Regions from separate parts of the Anaerobacillus sp. ABR4_321 genome, predicted to be linked through region 2. Evidence: riboswitches for the same ligand, from Rfam matches in the RefSeq annotation. Region 2 holds a riboswitch; the other holds the start of a gene.
What was found. Region 2 has a riboswitch for cobalamin ahead of ACXADT_RS07200 (ribonucleoside-diphosphate reductase subunit alpha). Riboswitches for the same ligand answer to the same signal wherever they lie in the genome.
Positions count from the first base shown of each region.

Region 1 (8,960 bases), 2.4 Mb from region 2:
CTAGCCGAATACTTTGAGAAGAAACAGCTTGAGGATATCGTAATCGTTGCCCCAGATAACAGCAGTGCACTGCGTGCCCGTAAACTCGGCTCACTCCTTGATGCTCCGATCGCATTGATCGATCGTCGTTCATACGACACAGGTGAGCCTTCTACAATCAACGTAATTGGAGATGTAGTAGGTAAAACAGCGATCATTATCGATGATATGATCGATACAGCGAAAAACGTGACGTTCACTTCTCAAATCTTAGAAGAGCACGGTGCGAAAGAAGTGTACGCGACATTCACGCATCCGGTCCTTTCAGGCACGGCTACACAAGAAATCGCACAATCGAATATTAAAGAAATCGTTGTGACGAACACGCTGCCTTTACCGAAGAGCGGTGACATCGATAAGATCACAGTCCTTTCGATCGCACCATTGCTTGCAGAAGCAATCCGCATCGTTCAAGAGAAACTGTCGATCAGTAAGATTAGGAAATAGGTAATAGAAGAGAGAAGCTGAGTGTTCAGCTTCTTTTTTTTGTATAGTGTGATCGAATAGATAAATGCTATCGTTAGCTAGTTAAAACGTTAGGAGAGGTTACTATGAGAATGTTAGCAATTCTTGGTCTTTCACTCATGTTAGTTGCATGTGGTACAGGTGAAGAAGGAGCAACTGAAAATAGTGGTGAGTCGAACTCACCGGAAATGAAAGAAGAGAACGATGGGGCGACCGACGATAACAAGATGAAAGAATCGGAGGAGAAGGGTTCTGATCGTGAGGAAGGCATGGCAGATTCACTAAGTGTTGAGATTATAAAAAAAGAGAACAATCAGGAAGGTCATCATGATTCTGGCCTCATGATCATGCTCGAACAAGGATCTGAAAATCCAGCTACACTGACAGCGTTGGTCCAAAAGGAAGACGATGCAGTGGAAGGGGCGAGTGTGCGCTTTGAATACTGGAAAGAAGGAGAAGAGAAGCACATATACACTGATGCTGAGGAGATAGAGAGTGGAGAATATCAAGCAGAAACAGAGATTATGGATGAAGGGACCTACAACATGAAGGTTCATGTTGAAAAAGGGGACAACCTTCATACACATAAACCCTATACACTGGAAGTGAAGACTGCACAATCTTCATAAAGAGTCATACAAAAAGGCTGAGTGAATGTTCCATTCACTCAGCCTTTCGACATAAAGCGGGGGGTGCCTGTCACTCGCCCTTCATAATGTGGTCGATTGCGTGTGCGACACCGTGCTCTGTATAAGATTTCGTAATCCAGTCTGCTGCTTCTTTTACGGGCTCCTGTGCGTTGCCCATCGCAACACCGAAGCCAGCTTCACGAATCATCGCGATATCGTTCATACTATCTCCAACAGACATCACTTCATCCATGGAAAGATCCAGCCATTTCGTTACTTTGCGTAGGGCAGCTGCTTTGTTTACACCTGCAGGGTTGATTTCCATGTTAGTCAAACTAGAGTTTGTGACTTCTAGTGCATCGTTGCTCATCACTTCATCTAAAATAACTTGGCGCACGTCGTCGTCTTTCACATCGAAACCGAATTTCAACCAGTCATATTCATGAAGATCTTTCTCGAACGGAGTATTCGAATTAAATACTCCTTCAGTTGTGGAAGACCAGAACCAAACATCATGCTTTTTCTTAAGATCCCAAAGGTTCGCGACAATTTCACTATCGAGGTGCGTACTGTCAACAAGGTTGAAATGCTGATCATAAATTTGACCCCCGTTTACCGTGATCAAGTAAGCTGATTCGCCTAACTGTTCTGCAATCTCACGACAGAATGGGAGAGAGCGTCCAGTACTGATTACAACATGATACCCAGCTTCTTTCGCACGGCGCACTGCGTCCTCATTTTCCTTCGACACTTCTCCGTCATGATTAACGAGCGTGCCATCCATATCTAACGCGATTAACTTTATCTCTTTTTTCATCTCATCCACTCCTATCTTTCGCTGACTCTATTCTAATACAAATGAAACGAAATCTGTAGTCGAGTGGTTTTTTATAGGCAAAAAAAAGAGAACCTGATGAATAGGTTCTCTAAGGTTATTGAGTTTTAGTAAGTTCTGACAACTATTCCTCTCTCTTCTTCCCAAACACTTTCTTCGAAGCACCTTTGATCATTTTCTCAGCCTTATCTGCCGTTTTTCCTACAGCATCTGTGCCGGCCTTACTCACATTCTTCACAAAATCAGTAGACGTATCAGAGACCTTGCCAACGAGACCGTCTTTTCCGCTAACAGACTTCACCATATCATTAACTGTATCCGCAGATTTATTCACAAGATCGTTTGCTTGTTTGGAGGTTTTCTTCACCAGGTTTTCGTCTTGTTTCTTTTGATCAGAAATAAGATCTCCTCCTTAAAAAATGAAATTCATTACTATACATATGGTTGAATTCCAGTGAATATGCGTCTTTTTTTCATTTTACATTATGCGCTTCTCGTGTGAGTGGTATGATGAATAGAACCTACGTTTGTAAGTTAGGGGGCAATTAGCAATGAAGTTAACGCAAGAAACCCTGTATGTGAAACGTCTCAATGTAAAGGAAGATGAGATCCCTTCATACGATTTCTTTCCATTTGATCTCCCGGTATTTAAGCATTTTAAGGAGCTTTTGTTTCACCCAAACGTGACGTACATCGTTGGTGAGAATGGGATGGGGAAATCGACGCTGCTTGAAGGGATGGCGATTAAGTATGGGTTCAATCCTGAAGGCGGGACGCTTAACTTTAATTTTTCGAGCTATGATTCTCACTCGAATTTAGATCACTATTTGCGACTGGCAAAAGGCGTTTATAGGGCGAAGGATCATTTCTTCTTCAGAGCGGAAACGTATTATAATCTCGCTACAAATATTGAAGCGTTAGATGCTGATCCGTTTGCGGGGGCAAAAGTCGTCGATGGGTTTGGAGGCAAATCGCTCCATGAACAATCTCACGGAGAATCCTTTTTCGCGGCTTTTACCAATCGTTTTCGAGGAGAAGGGTTATATATTTTAGATGAACCTGAGGCAGCACTTTCTCCCATCAGACAGCTGTCGATGCTTGCCCGCATCCACGAACTGGTCGAGCAGGGGTCTCAGTTTATTATCGCCACACACTCGCCGATCCTTATGGCGTACCCAGATTCGAAAATGATTGTGCTGAGTGAAGATGGAATGACTGAGACAACATTAGAGGAGACGGAACACTTTAAGGTGATGAAAGAGTTTTTTGATGATAAAGATCGGTTGTTACATCATTTGTTTCAGTGAACGAGTTTGACAGATCTTCAACGATAGGAGATAGTAACTTTTAGGTAAGAACGTTTTCTTACTAACTGAATAGGCCTTATGGTGGCTTTATTAAAAGCTGAAAAGGGAAGTTTGGTGAAAATCCAGCGCGGTCCCGCCACTGTGAAGAGGAGGCATATCGCAATACCACTGTTATTTAACGGGAAGGGCGATGTGCTGAAGAATCTGAGTCAGGAGACCTGCCATAAGGAAGAGCATTGATTCCTACGGGAGATAGGAGGGTGTTACGTGGAAAGTACTAACGGATACTGTTTGGTGGTTCCGTGATTTCGTGACGTTTATATCCTGCACATCTTCAACTTGGAGATGTGTTTTTTTGTTGAAAAAGTGAAGGAGGAACGCAATCATGGAATCTTTACCAGTAAGCTATTCGAAAATGACACAAACAAGGTTAGTGTTACCGCCAGATACGAATCATTTGGATACGATTTTTGGAGGAAAAGTGTTAGCATACATCGATGAAATCGCAGCATTAACGGCTATGAAACACTCAAATTGTGTGGTCGTGACGGCATCGATCGACTCTGTTGATTTTCTATCATCCGCGAAAGTTGGAGATGCGTTAACGCTCGAGGCTTGTGTCACGAGGTCCGGTCGAACGTCGATGGAAGTGTATGTGAAGGTGTATGCAGATGATCTTCTTCACGGGCGAAAAGTGATGACGACAGAATCGTTCTTAACGATGGTTGCGGTCGACTCAGAAGGGAAACCGAAAGCCGTGCCAGGCATCCTACCTGAAACGGATGAAGAGAAAAGGCTGTACGACACTGCGCCTTCAAGGAAGGAACATCGTCAGAATCGTTCAAGGTTAAGGTGAAAATGGAGGGTCCCTCAGGTAACGAATTCCTGAGGGGTTTGTTTATTTTTGCCAGATTAAAAGGGAGAGCGCCTTAAGAATCGAAGTATGTATGGGGCATAATGTAGGAGGGTAAGTATGAAGCGCTACCGATTTGGTCGAGGTAAAGAGATTACGAAGTTTGATAGTAAGCATGTGGTGATTTCGCCTATTACGAGAATGATAGAAGAAGAGGTCGATGTGATACAGATCGCTTGTATGCATCTTGGTCGTGATGGATTAATCGGAGGTCATGAAGCTGTGGTGCCACAAATGTTCCTCGTGCTAGAAGGAGAAGGAATCGTGAAGGGCGGCGATCAAACTGCTCGTATACTAAAAGGAGAGCTCGCGATGTGGGAAAGAGGGGAATGGCATGAGACGTCGACGGAAGATGGCATGACCGCAATCGTTATAGAATGTGACAAGCTAAAGCCGTTCAGTGGTTTACAGGAGATAACAGATGAAGGGAATTAAGCTTGTTTTTATAGTATTGCTAATCATCGTCAGCGGCTGTCGTTCTGCTGAACCAGCCGAGGAAACGCTTTTTCAGTACAAAGATTCATACATAGGAGACAACGGAGCGGTTGGTGCGATCTTACGAATGCTGCCTGGTAGCACGGAGTTAAAAAGTTTATCGCTGCAAACAAAAAGCGAGCCATATGGATTAACAGCTTATTATTCAAAAGCGCTACCAGAAGAAGAGCAAAGAGAAGCGTTTCTATTCAATGCAACGTTTCTTTTCACGTTGATTCAAAATGCTGAGGTTGTTTCTGCTGATTACGATGGCGAGGTATTGTCGGTTACGAGAGATGAGTTACAAGCTTGGTATGGTGAGAATCTTTTTGAAGCTGCATCAGAAGATGAACTGATCGGCCTCGCTCAGCCAAAGCTTGAAGACTCGGAGCAAGTCAATCAATTTTTTGAAAACCAAACAGGAGTGAATGAGCGTGACTGATTTTTATTGTGATGAAGTGTTGAGTGGAAATACTGCTGTTCAAGTCGTCAAAGAGACGGAAAATATCTTTTCCGGAAAGGCGTTGAGTTAAGCGATGATCATCATGATCAATGGCGCGTTTGGAGTTGGAAAAACGACTGTTGCCAATGAGCTTCTAAACAAAATCGATAACAGTATGCTTTTTGATCCAGAAGTGGTCGGAGGGATGCTCAGTGCGTTGCTTCCTTCATCGATCAAAGAAGAAGAGGCACTTACGGGTGATTTTCAAGACTTGGAATTATGGAAAGAGTTCACCGTCTCGATTGCAAAGCGGACGGCAGAGAAATATGAGAAACACCTCATCGTCCCGATGACGATTCGAAAACCTGATTATTTTCATTCTATCTTCGATGGATTTAAACGAATCGATCCTGAGACGTTTCATTTTTGCTTAACAGCTAGTAAGGAAACGATTACCACAAGACTCCTGAATAGGGGAGAAGCTTATGGAAGTTGGTGTTTTTACCAAACCGATCTGTGTATAGAGGCTTTTTCTTCTGGAGGATTCGGGGAATATATTTCAACTGAGAACCGACGAATTGAAGAGGTTGTAGACATTATTATGAAAAGGTTAGTGATGCCGATTCTTTAGAATAGGGAGGAGCATGTGTGTTGAGTAAGCCAAAAGTTCTGTTGTTTGGAACGTTTCATATGAAGTATACAAAAGACCTTTATAAGGTGGATACGGATGATTTGGAATCGGAAAAAAGACAAGCAGAAATTCGAGACGTTGTAGATCGATTAAAACGGTTTGAGCCTACGAAACTAGCATTCGAAATTGTAAAGAGTGAGAATGCTGGGCTTAATCAAGAGTATCAGGATTACTTGAATGGTGATGTAGAGCTCAGGATCGATGAAGTGCATCAACTTGGCTTTCGTATCGCATCACAATTAGAGCATAAGCAAGTATATGCGGTCGATTGGATGGATACGGTCGGAAATCGAGCGCTAAGTGAGGTATATGATTGGGCAAAAGAAGAGCAGCCTGAGCTTTATGAACATATCAACCAAACGTATCGCTCGCATTCTCATAAAAGTCTGGAAAACAGAACGATACTCGAGCTTTTACATGAGATGAATTCTCCTGAAGAAGTGATGAAGAATCACGAGATGTATATGAACATCGCTCGTATCGGAAAAGATGAGCAATACGTTGGCATCGATTGGGTTCGATGGTGGTATCAGAGGAACTTGATTATCTATCACAATCTAGCAGAGCTCTGTGAGCCTGGTGCTCGAACGCTTCTCATCATCGGGTCTGCTCACGTTCACCTCGTTTCACAGTTTTTAGAAGAAAGTGGTTTGGTTGAGGTGGAGAGAGTAGGGAACTATTTAGAGTGAAAAGGTGACGTAATGAAAATGAATCTAGTCGTACAGCAGTATGATCAAGACTATCAAGAACAAGTGGTGGATTTGATTTCTACGATCCAACAAGATGAATTTCAAATCCCAATTACAGTAGAAGAACAGCCTGATCTATATGCGATCGAGTCGTTTTATCAAACAGGGAAAGGGAACTTCTGGCTAGCGATCTATAATGGACGTGTAGTGGGTACGATTAGCCTACTCGACATCGATAACAACCAGCTCGCACTACGTAAGATGTTTGTACATAAGGATTATCGAGGGAAGCCTCTTTTTGTCGCAAAAAGATTGCTTCAAGAAGCGATAAAGTGGTCGAGGGAGAAAGAAGTTCATGACATATACCTTGGTACAACGCCGCAATTTTTAGCTGCACATCGATTTTATGAGAAACATGGTTTTGTTCGGGTGGAGTTGGAAGACCTCCCGAAATCTTTTCCTGTCCTGGCTGTGGATAAAAGGTTTTATAGGTTGGGGATGAATCGAAAGGTAATGTAAAAAGGTTAAGGCAGATCCATGATGAATGGGTCTGCTTTTTTAATGCGTGACCTTATAATTTTTTGTAAAAAGGGAGTTGTGTCGTAAGGCGGGATGATGGTAGTATGAGTTAACTGAAAATTTAAACAATAGTTTTAGGGAGGCGACGTCCCAATGATGCCATTCGAGTTGCGAGAGTACCAGGAACGCATTCAGCTGACGAAGAGAAGGATGCTCGATGAAGGTCTTGAAGTTCTGCTTATAACGGACCCTGCGAACATGAATTATTTAACGGGGTATGACGGCTGGTCATTTTACGTGGATCAAATGGTCGTCGTGATCATCGATGAAGAGCAGCCGCTTTGGATCGGAAGAAAGATGGACGGCAATGGTGCGAAGGCAACGACATGGCTTCACCATGAGAACCTCGTAACGTATACCGATGATTACGTTCATTCGAACGTGAAGCATCCGATGGATTTTGTTGCGAAAACACTTGAAGAACTTGATCAAAGTACGCGTCACATCGGGGTAGAGATGGGGGCGTACTACTTCACCGCCTTAGCGTTTGAATCGTTGAAAAGAAACCTTCCTGACGCGAAGTGGAAAGATGCCACCCTCCTTGTGAACCGTGTTCGGATGGTGAAATCGAATCAAGAGATTCTATATATGAAAAATGCAGCCAGGCTCGTTGAACTCGGAATGCAAAAAGCGGTCGATACGATCTCTGAGGGCGTTCGAGAATGTGACGTCGTGGCTGATATTTATAGCAGTCTCATCAGTGGAACACCTGAATTTGGCGGAGATTATCCAGCGATTGTTCCGATGTTACCATCAGGGGAACATACGTGTACACCGCATCTCACATGGTCTGATAAACGGTATCGAAACAATGACCTCGTCATTATCGAAATTGCTGGCTGCTACAAACGATACCATTGTCCGATGGCGCGAACGGTCTCAGTTGGGACGCAAGATGAGAGAGTTCGAGACATTGGAAAAGTCGTGGTAGAAGGGCTCGATGAGACGCTCGCGTTCGTAAAACCTGGCGTAACGTGCGAAGAGGTTGAAGAAGTTTGGCGGAAGTCGATCGCTCGGCATGGCATCATGAAGGATTCACGCCTCGGCTATTCGATCGGACTAAACTATCCACCTGATTGGGGTGAACATACGGCGAGCGTTCGACAAGGTGATCAAACAATTTTACAACCGAATATGACGTTTCATCTTATTCCTGGAATCTGGTATCACGATTTTGGGATTGAAATCAGCGAATCGATCAGAGTCACGGAGAGCGGAAGCGAAGTTCTTGCGAATTTTTCAAGAAAGCTAATCGATGCAAAAGGCGTGTCGATGATGGGGAACGATGCAGTCTGAAAAAGGAGGAGATCGATTGTGAAAAAACCAGGAATGGGGACATCGTCCGTCTGGGCAGGGGAGAAAGAATACCTCTCTCATGGTGCGACGCAAGTTCCGGTCGTTCATAGCGTAGCGTATGGATATGATGACATGGACGAGTGGTATGAGGTTGCGGTTGGAAATAAGAAGGGTCATATCTATGGTAGGAATACGAATCCGACTGTTCAGGCGTTTGAAGATAAGGTGAAGGCGCTTGAAGGAGCGGAAGCGGCGACGAGTTTCTCGACAGGGATGGCGGCGATCAGCAATACGCTCGCAACGTTTCTTTTTCCAGGAGATCGAATCGTGTCGATCAAAGATACGTATGGTGGCACGAATAAAATCTTCACGGAATTTCTTCCGATGTTAAACGTCGATGTGATGCTTTGTGAAACGGGAAATCATGAGCTCATTGAGGAAGAGGTCGAGAAGGGATGCCGCATTCTATATCTCGAGACACCGACGAATCCAACGGTAAAGATTACGGATATCAAGCGGATGGTAAAAGCCGCTCACAGAGTGGGGGCGCTCGTTGTTGTCGATAACACGTTTGCTACACCGATCAATCAGAACCCGCTCG
Region 1 is NZ_JBSWTK010000001.1:3,794,902-3,803,861, reverse strand. It holds gene ACXADT_RS20005 (ribose-phosphate diphosphokinase) at 1-486, shown strand, start outside; gene ACXADT_RS20000 (FixH family protein) at 591-1,133, shown strand; gene ACXADT_RS19995 (Cof-type HAD-IIB family hydrolase) at 1,204-1,950, opposite strand; gene ACXADT_RS19990 (hypothetical protein) at 2,093-2,335, opposite strand; gene ACXADT_RS19985 (AAA family ATPase) at 2,520-3,275, shown strand; cobalamin riboswitch at 3,338-3,515, shown strand; gene ACXADT_RS19980 (acyl-CoA thioesterase) at 3,661-4,131, shown strand; gene ACXADT_RS19975 (cupin) at 4,249-4,623, shown strand; gene ACXADT_RS19970 (DUF4825 domain-containing protein) at 4,610-5,104, shown strand; gene ACXADT_RS19965 (AAA family ATPase) at 5,199-5,735, shown strand; gene ACXADT_RS19960 (DUF5694 domain-containing protein) at 5,756-6,484, shown strand; gene ACXADT_RS19955 (GNAT family N-acetyltransferase) at 6,497-7,003, shown strand; gene ACXADT_RS19950 (M24 family metallopeptidase) at 7,160-8,359, shown strand; gene ACXADT_RS19945 (cystathionine gamma-synthase family protein) at 8,378-8,960, shown strand, end outside.
Region 1: linked by a shared signal. The riboswitch ahead of ACXADT_RS19980 (acyl-CoA thioesterase) and the one ahead of ACXADT_RS07200 (ribonucleoside-diphosphate reductase subunit alpha) in region 2 are both predicted to bind cobalamin.

Region 2 (8,960 bases):
TGATAGTTTCTATGATCAAAATAAGCGCCAGTATGCCAGTCCGATTTCACGAACATCGAGTAACTACCTTTTTCACGAGCTAATTCCGAACTCGCTTCAATCGCTAAATAATTGATCGTTTCATAAAGATGATCCGCAAACTCAACAGCTTCATCCGACTCCCAAACGAGCTTCTTCTTCGCTAAGAGGTGGTGCCAACCGAAAGTCCCAAGTCCGATCCCTCTATATTTTTCATTTGTAAGTTGAGCCTGTGGGACTTCAATCGTGTTGCAATCGATCACATTATCAAGCATTCGAACTTGAATTGGGATTAGCCTTTCAAGAACACCTGCTGGAACTGCTCGACCTAAATTAATACTCGATAGATTACATACCACATAATCGCCAGGATTTTTGGTAATTACGATCTTTCCGTCGTTTGTTATTTCTTCTTCCACAGTCGTCGCGCTCATGTTCTGCATAATTTCAGTACATAAGTTCGAGCTGTAGATCATACCTGCATGCTTATTCGGATTCGCTCGATTCACAGCATCTCGATAGAACATAAATGGCGTACCTGTTTCTAACTGCGATTTCATAACGCGTTTCATAATATCGATGGCTGGTATAGTTTTACGAGATAATGTATCACTGTTTACACACTGCGCGTATTTTCTCCTAAAATCTCCATCGCCTTCACGTTCATCGTACGCATCTTCAAGTGAAAAGCCCATCACTTTCCGAACTTCATGAGGATCAAACAAATGCCAGTCACCACGTTCTTCAACGGTTTCCATAAATACATCCGGTATACACACCCCCGTAAAAAGGTCATGTGTTCTCATCCGCTCATCACCGTTGTTCAGCTTTGCATCAAGAAATTCAATGATGTCTCGATGCCAAACATCGAGATAAACGGCGACGGCACCTTGTCGCTGTCCTAGCTGATCCACACTTACTGCAGTGTTATTCAGTTGCTTCATCCATGGAAGTACACCAGAAGAGTTACCTTTGTATCCTTTTATGTCACTGCCTCTAGCTCGAATCTTCCCGAGGTATGCACCGATTCCACCTCCGTTTTTTGACACTGTCGCAATGTCAGTGTTGCTGTCATAGATGCCTCGCAAGCTATCATCTACCGTATCGATAAAACATGAACTAAGTTGACCATATGTTTTCCCTGCATTCGCGAGAGTAGGTGTAGCAACTGTCATATACAGATTTGAAATGGCCCAGTAGGCTTCCTTCACTCGTTCCAAACGTTTATCTTCCGACTCCTTCATCATCAGCATCATCGCGATAATGAGAAAGCGCTCCTGAGGAAGTTCCAGAGTGTTTTTTTCATAATCTTTTGTGAGATATCGATCTGCAAGCGTTCTTAAGCCGATATAGGTAAAAAGATGATCACGATCTGGAGCTATGTTTGCTGCAAGGTGTTCAATTTCTTGTTCGCTATAGTTTTTAAGGAGATCCGCGTTGTAGATTCCTTGGCCCGTAAGTCGTTTCAATAGGCGATGAAATGTCCCTTTACCATACACCTGTTCTTCTCCACGAATTTCCAAAGCTCTGTCATAAAGTGACTGAAGATGAAAAGATGATGCTACATATGTCCAATCTGGTTCTTCGGCTGAAATGCGCTCGAGCGCATTTAAAATCAACATGTGTTCAACATCGCCGTCCGACACTTCTCCAGATATACCGCTTCCTAATTTGTTAAAAAACCCTTCACTATCAAGATTTGAAAAACGCTTAAGAATGTTTTTGGCTTCTATTATGATCTCATGTTCCTCTAGAGCAATCGTTAAACTCATCTAACCCTCTCCTTTTTTAGCAAAATAAAAAAGCTCACTCTTCTATGAGTGAGCTTTTGAGAATACGACAAGGGTAGAATCCAGGGATAACCCTGCATCCTTTCTGCCACTTCTCATCCTCAATCCCCGAAGAATAGAAACGTTTCTGAGCATCGGCAGGTCTACTGGCTACGTGCTTCTTCCTCAGCAAGCCTTCCCGGATCATCATCCAGTGGCATTTGCTTCGTCCACACGACAGTTGCGGGGACAGCTCCGGATTAAAACCGGATTCCCTATTAAGTCGTTTCACGACACCGCATACTCAATCACTATTTAATTAACTACCATGAAATCAATATATAGTATCTAAAATAAAAACAAACACTAAATATCGATGTATTTATCTTACCGCACATTCTGTAATCTAACAAGAAGAAAGAATCAATCAATGTGTGATTAGGTATAAAGTCTTTCTATAGCCTAACACTATCTTTCTTTTTCAGCATATATTGTTTATACCTAAAAATGTTTCCTTAAGGAAAAAGGAGATAAGCTTATGAGTAAAAAGCAGCACACATGCTTAAAGAAACTAGCCGGATATACACAGTTGTGTTATAAAATGGGATTGCTCAGTGAAGAAGAAAGTAAGGAGATCATGAATCACTTATCACAAAAATCATGAGAATAAAAAAAGAGATAGGAAACCCTATCTCTTTACGTTAGCTTACCTTTTCAATTAATGCAGTAAGTAATTCATCTTTCTTTTTCGCTAATGCCATTGCTTCTTCACGTTTCTCTTTCATTTCACTGAACTTTGCTTTCATTTCTTCTTTCTCTTCATCTGTAAGCTCAGGTCTTTCGCCACTATCTTTCCATTCTTGTTTTTGTGCTTTCAATTTCTCATGAGCAGCCTTTGCTTCTTCATGAAGTGCATTTAACTGCTCATTTACGTCGGCTAACTCAGTTTGTAATTCTTCAACGCCATCAATTGCTGAGGCATTTTTATCGAGCAATAAATCGATTAGCTTTTCTTGTTTCTCAAAAATCGATCCCATTAATTCATGATTTTCATTTCCTTTTTCTTCTTTATGAAAACCTCGCTTATGGTGATGCCCTTTCACCTGTCCTTGTTCCTGAACTACCTCAGTACCGTCTACTTGTGCACCCTCTTCAGATGCCGCGTTTGCACTCACACCAGCTATTCCACCTGCAAGTACAACTGAACCTGCAATACCTAGTAACCACTTTTTCATTTTTTTCGTTCTCCCTTCAAATTATTATCCTTACACACTTAATTATGGACAATAATTGTGGAAGAAATTGCGAAAAAAGTGTGTGAAATTGTGTGATTTTATTTCCTTAGCTTTTCAATGACGTTGTCATCCATACTCCTCACGTGCAAATCACGTTGAGGAAAGGGAATTTCAACATGATGATCTGCAAGCACCTTATTTATTCGGAAATTAAGATTACTCTTTGTCACGACCGCCGCTTTTGGAGAAGAAATCCAAACGAACAACTGAAAGTCCAAGGATGAGTCACCGAACCCGATGAAATTTACAAACGGTTCTGGTTTTTCAAGTACATACATTGAATCTTCTTTCTCATCTTTTGCAACTTGATGGAGCAGTTCTCTTACAAGTTCAACATCTGAACCGTAAGCAACGCCGATCGGTACGACGAGACGCAATCGATTATCTCCGTAGGAGTGGTTAACGACCTGTTCTTCTATAAAGTAAGAGTTAGGCATGATGATTCGTTCATTATCAAGCGTCCGTATAATTGTTGCTCGCATTTTAATTTGCTCAACATCTCCGATAATGTCATTTATAATGACCCGATCGCCTACTTTGATGGGACGCTCGAATAATATAATAAGACCTGAAATGAAATTGTTAGCAATGTTTTGCATACCAAAGCCGATTCCTACACCTAATACACCTGCGAAGATGGTCAATGCGCTTAAATCGATTCCAACAGTAGTCAAACTAATAATCACTGCTATTACCATCAAGGTATAATGGAACACTCGATTAAATGTAAATTGCAACCCCGTATCTAATCGATAGTGGTCATACAAAGGGGGCATCAGTAGTGAGGTGAATATCTTTGACAGCCTGTTCGCAAGCGTAATGATAAACAATGCGATGAGAAGAAGCAGCAAAGATATTTCAACATCGCCAATCGTGAACAGTTCACGGCTCATCCAAGCATACTCAGAAAAGTAGAGAAGCAAGAAAACGATGATGGCATATAGCGTCACCCAATTCATAAATGAAAGGACAGCATGTTTACTCTCCTTTTTTTCTAAACCTTTTCTTTTAAAAAGCAGCGCTTTAACGATGAATCTAAACAAGAGTATACCTACGATAACACCAATCGTAATGAACGTGTCTTTAGCAATTGAACTTTCAAAGAATGGAGATAAAAAAGTAAAAACCTCCTTTAGCAAGAATTGTGAATGGTCACATGTAACCTAATCCGTTATCAACACGTTATGTTGTATATAGTGATCTAGGGGGTTTAGGAATGAAAAAGTACTTACTATTTAGCTTTGTTATAGCAATCCTTATACTTACTGCCTGCAGCTCTAATCAACAGTCAGAAAGTGGTGACAGTGGAGAGCCACTCTCAGAAGAGATGGATAGAAGTGCAGGCGAAACAAAAGAAAGCGCTTCTGAATCCAGCTCTTCGAACGAAACGATGAAGATGCCAGAACTTCAAACAGATCGAAAAGTTATCTTTAACGCTAATTTATCTTTAACTGTAGAGGATCTTTCTGATGCCACAGGCCAATTGAAAGAGCTACTCGAAGCAAACGGTGGGTATATTGTAGAATCAAGAACGTTCTCTGAAGAAGAGATCAACTACGGTTCGATGACAGTCAGGGTCCCTCAAGATAACTTTTACCCTTTTCTTGATGAAGCTGAAACAATTGGTAAAGGTACACCAGAAAAATCGGTTACTGGAACTGATGTTACAGAAGAGTTTGTAGACTTAGAAGCAAGGCTGAAAGCAAAAGAAGATGTGAGAGATAGGCTCCAATCATTTTTAGAAAAAGCTGAAAAAACGGAGGATCTGTTAGCTATATCAAACGATTTGTCTCGAGTTCAAGAAGAAATCGAGCAGTTAAAAGGGCGTATGAACTATTTAAACAATCAAAGTGACTATTCGACCGTTACTATTTCATTAGAAGAAAAGAAAATTAAAGTCCCTACTTTTGGAGAAGGTGATAAGAGTACGATCGCCGAAGCAAAACAGTTGTTTATGAAAACAGCAAATGGTATTCTATCCTTCTTCTCGAAGACGGTTGTTGTGCTCATTGGATTATCTCCTGTGCTCGTGCCACTTGCAGCTTTAACCCTACTTTTCTTCATAAGCAATCGTAGAAGAAAAAAAAGTGATCCAAATATCCATTAATATCGTTAGCTTATTAAATCTACAATTGAGCAAACGAGGTGATACGATGAAAATAGTCATGTCTCTAGTTACTGCAGCCATCATCTTTCTTCTGATTGCTGGATATACCAATAACTATTCATCAACAGCTGAAACGGGTTCTGAACCAGTTAAGAAAGTAGAAATTGAAAATGGTGACGTAGCGTATGACAACGTAAAACAATCGATCGATGAAAATGCAAATAGAATTCCAGAGTCGAGTGAAGAAGGTATAATCCCTGTATCTGTCGAGATCCCTTCTATTGAAGTTAAATCAAAAGTTGAGAATGTAGGTGTTTTGGAAAACGGACAGATGGGTGTTCCATCCAACCACGTAAATGTCGGATGGTTTGAACCTGGCTTCAAGCCTGGCACGACCGGAAATTCCGTCATAGCAGGACATGTAGATAGCAAATCTGGACCATCTGTTTTCTATCACCTTGAAGATCTATCAGAAGGTGATGAAGTATACGTTACCGATAAGGATGGAGAAACACTTACGTTCGTTGTAACAGGGAAAGAAAGGTACCCATTTCAGAATGCACCTATTGAAAAAATCTTTGGACCAAGTAATGATGCAAATCTGAACCTCATCACGTGCACTGGTAACTTCAGTCAGTCTCATGGAACACACGAAGAACGCCTCGTCGTGTTCACTAAGCTCAAAGCAGAATAGTAATAAAACAGAAAAAAGACGCTTCTCCTATTCTATAGGACGAAGCGTCTTCAGAGTGTAGAGAAAGTCTCGAAAGTAGCCGATCATTTCCATTCTAATTAATGTTGATGGATAGTGAACTATCTGCCTGTTAAACCATTGGACGGAAAGGTCGTTTTGGATAAATTCTCATCAAGTAGGAGAGACAATCGCGGACTCCTGCGGTCGTACGGGCTTGGACGTTCGTCCGCGGAAAGCATGCGATTGTCATCGACTACGGCATCGGGAGCACCGAATAATGAAATAGGTTGATCGACAAACTGAAGACGCTTCTCCTATTCTATAGGTCGAAGCGTCTTTCATTATGCGATCAACTAGCTTTCTTGATTTCTACCTCATTTAAATACCGATTGAAATAATCATCTGTTTCAGATTTAATCACTTTAAACAATAGTAGTAAGGCGATTAAGTTTGGAATCATCATAAGTGCATTCGCCATATCAGCAAATGCCCAAACAGTAGTCAGATTAGCCACTGTTCCTATAAAACATGCGGAGATATAGACAAATCCATAGTACGTAGTAAATTTTGTACCTGCAAGGTATTCGAAACATTTATATCCATACACATACCAACCAATAATCGTTGAGAACCCGAAAAAGATGACTGAGAAGGTTACAATGTACTCTCCTATAATACCTAGACTCGATCCGAAGGCAGCTGTAGTCAATGCACCTGCTTCTAGATCCGCATTATGGACGACACCTGAGAGTTCTCCACCTGTTGGATCCCAAAATCCAGTAATGAGTAATACTAACGCCGTCATCGTACAAACGATGATCGTTACGATAAAAGTACCTGTCATAGCCACAAGCGCCTGTCGCACGGGGTGCTCAGCCTTTGCATTACCAGCGATAAGAGCCGCTGTACCTAAACCAGCCTCATTTGAGAAAATTCCTTTTGAAACTCCGGATTTAACAGCTTCCATTACGATTACGCCTGAAAAACCTCCCACTGCTGAAATTGGGGAGAATGCGTAGGTGAAGATTAACTTCATCGCAGGTAGGATAGCTTCAACATTCAAAACGATAATGATTAATGCTCCAACTATGTAGAGAACAGCCATTATCGGAACAAAGAATCCTGCTACGGAGCTGATACGTTTTACACCTCCGAAAATAATCAGAGAGGTAAGTCCTGCAACGATTACTCCAGTTACCCATCCATCGATATTAAAGCTTTCATCAACTACACTCGCAATCGTATTCGATTGAACACTGTTTCCAATTCCTAAAGAAGCGATCGCACCGAATAATGCAAATGATATCGCAAGCCACTTCCATTTTGCTCCAAGACCTTGTTCAACATAGTACATCGGTCCACCGGCATACTCACCTTTATCATTTTTCACACGATATTTCATCGCAAGAAGGGCTTCACCGTATTTGGTCGCCATGCCAACCAGTCCTACAACCCACATCCAAAAAACAGCACCAGGACCTCCGATTGTAATCGCAGTAGCTACACCGGCTATATTTCCATTACCGATGGTAGCAGCCAAAGATGTCATAAGTGCTTTGTAGTTACTAACATCTCCCTCAGCAGAGCTGTCTTCCGATTTTTCTTTCGTGAAAGCAAGCTTAAATGCATAACCTAGCTTTCTAAACTGAAGTCCTCTAAGGATAAGTGTCAGGAAAACACCAGTTCCGAACAATAGGATTAAGCTTGGTGCTCCCCATAAAAATCCATTTACTATTTTAAGCAGTTCTAAGATGTCCATTTCCTCTACTCCTCCAACGTGTTAACGCTTTCAACTGACGACCTTTATACATTACCATCAGAATTTATTTTTCGTCAATTATTAAAACAAACTAGTCCGATTAAATCATTCGTTTATCCCATAAAAAAAGAGACCCTCAACAGGTCTCTCACTAGAAATTCCTTTTACAATTGTCCTAGAGCGTCGCTTATCGTAAGATCACCATCTAAGATTTCAAACGTTCTATTAAATGTATTTTCATTCTCTACGATTTCAGCTAATACGGAAGCCACATCTTCTCGTGGAATCTGTCCTGATTTATCTTCGAGCGTTTCTGCTGCGCGAATTTGCCCAGTAGCAGGATCATTCGAAAGTCTTCCTGGTCGAAGGATCGTGTAGGTTAAGTTTGTGGCTTTTAAATACTCATCTGCACGCTTTTTTGCATACAAGTAAGGCTTCATATTATCTGGCCCTTGCTCTGGATAATCAGCACCTACTGAGCTTAAGAGCACGAAGCGTTTTATCCCTTGACGACTTGCTTCATCGATCGATTTGATCGCCCCTTCTTGATCGATAAGAATCGTTTTATCTGCGCCAGTGTGTGGACCTGAACCAGCTACAAAGATGACTGCTTCACATCCGTACATCGCATGGGAAAAATCTTTTTCTAGATCACCTAGTACAGTTTTTCCACCCGCATCTTCAATGGCTTTCACTTGGTCAGTATCTCGAACCATCCCTACTGGATCGTATCCTTTTTCTGCAAGGCTTTTTATTACATGTGTGCCTACCTGTCCGTTTGCACCGATTACGAGTACTTTCACAACTATCTTCCTCCTTTATATCCATTCACCTCTGTTATTTTCCTCATAAGTAATACAAATAAACACATGAAAGCGCTACAACTAATTGCGAATGTTTTTTTTGAACTAAAATGAGTCGATTTATGTAATTAAAAAGGTTTTTATGGTAAATTGTTAGAATATTTAGTATTGAACTACATATGAAAGGGGATATTATTTTGGAAGCAGTATTAAATAACATTAGCGGATTCGTGTGGGGATGGCCTCTCTTGATCCTCTTAGTAGGAACAGGAATATATCTCACCATTCGTCTAGGATTCTTGCAGTTTACGATGCTACCTTATGCATTGAAGCAAGCCTTTACTAAGAAACAAGATAAATCCTCTGAAGGGGACATCTCTCACTTTCAGGCCCTGATGACAGCACTTGCTGCTACGATCGGTACGGGAAATATCGCTGGGGTAGCAACAGCGGTTTTCGTAGGGGGACCAGGAGCTGTTCTTTGGATGTGGATCAGTGCTTTATTCGGAATGGCT
Region 2 is NZ_JBSWTK010000001.1:1,374,452-1,383,411, reverse strand. It holds gene ACXADT_RS07200 (ribonucleoside-diphosphate reductase subunit alpha) at 1-1,790, opposite strand, end outside; cobalamin riboswitch at 1,928-2,104, opposite strand; gene ACXADT_RS07195 (hypothetical protein) at 2,326-2,451, shown strand; gene ACXADT_RS07190 (hypothetical protein) at 2,489-3,022, opposite strand; gene ACXADT_RS07185 (mechanosensitive ion channel family protein) at 3,121-4,221, opposite strand; gene ACXADT_RS07180 (DUF4349 domain-containing protein) at 4,299-5,189, shown strand; gene ACXADT_RS07175 (class F sortase) at 5,236-5,883, shown strand; gene ACXADT_RS07170 (alanine/glycine:cation symporter family protein) at 6,233-7,642, opposite strand; gene ACXADT_RS07165 (SDR family oxidoreductase) at 7,807-8,445, opposite strand; gene ACXADT_RS07160 (alanine/glycine:cation symporter family protein) at 8,625-8,960, shown strand, end outside.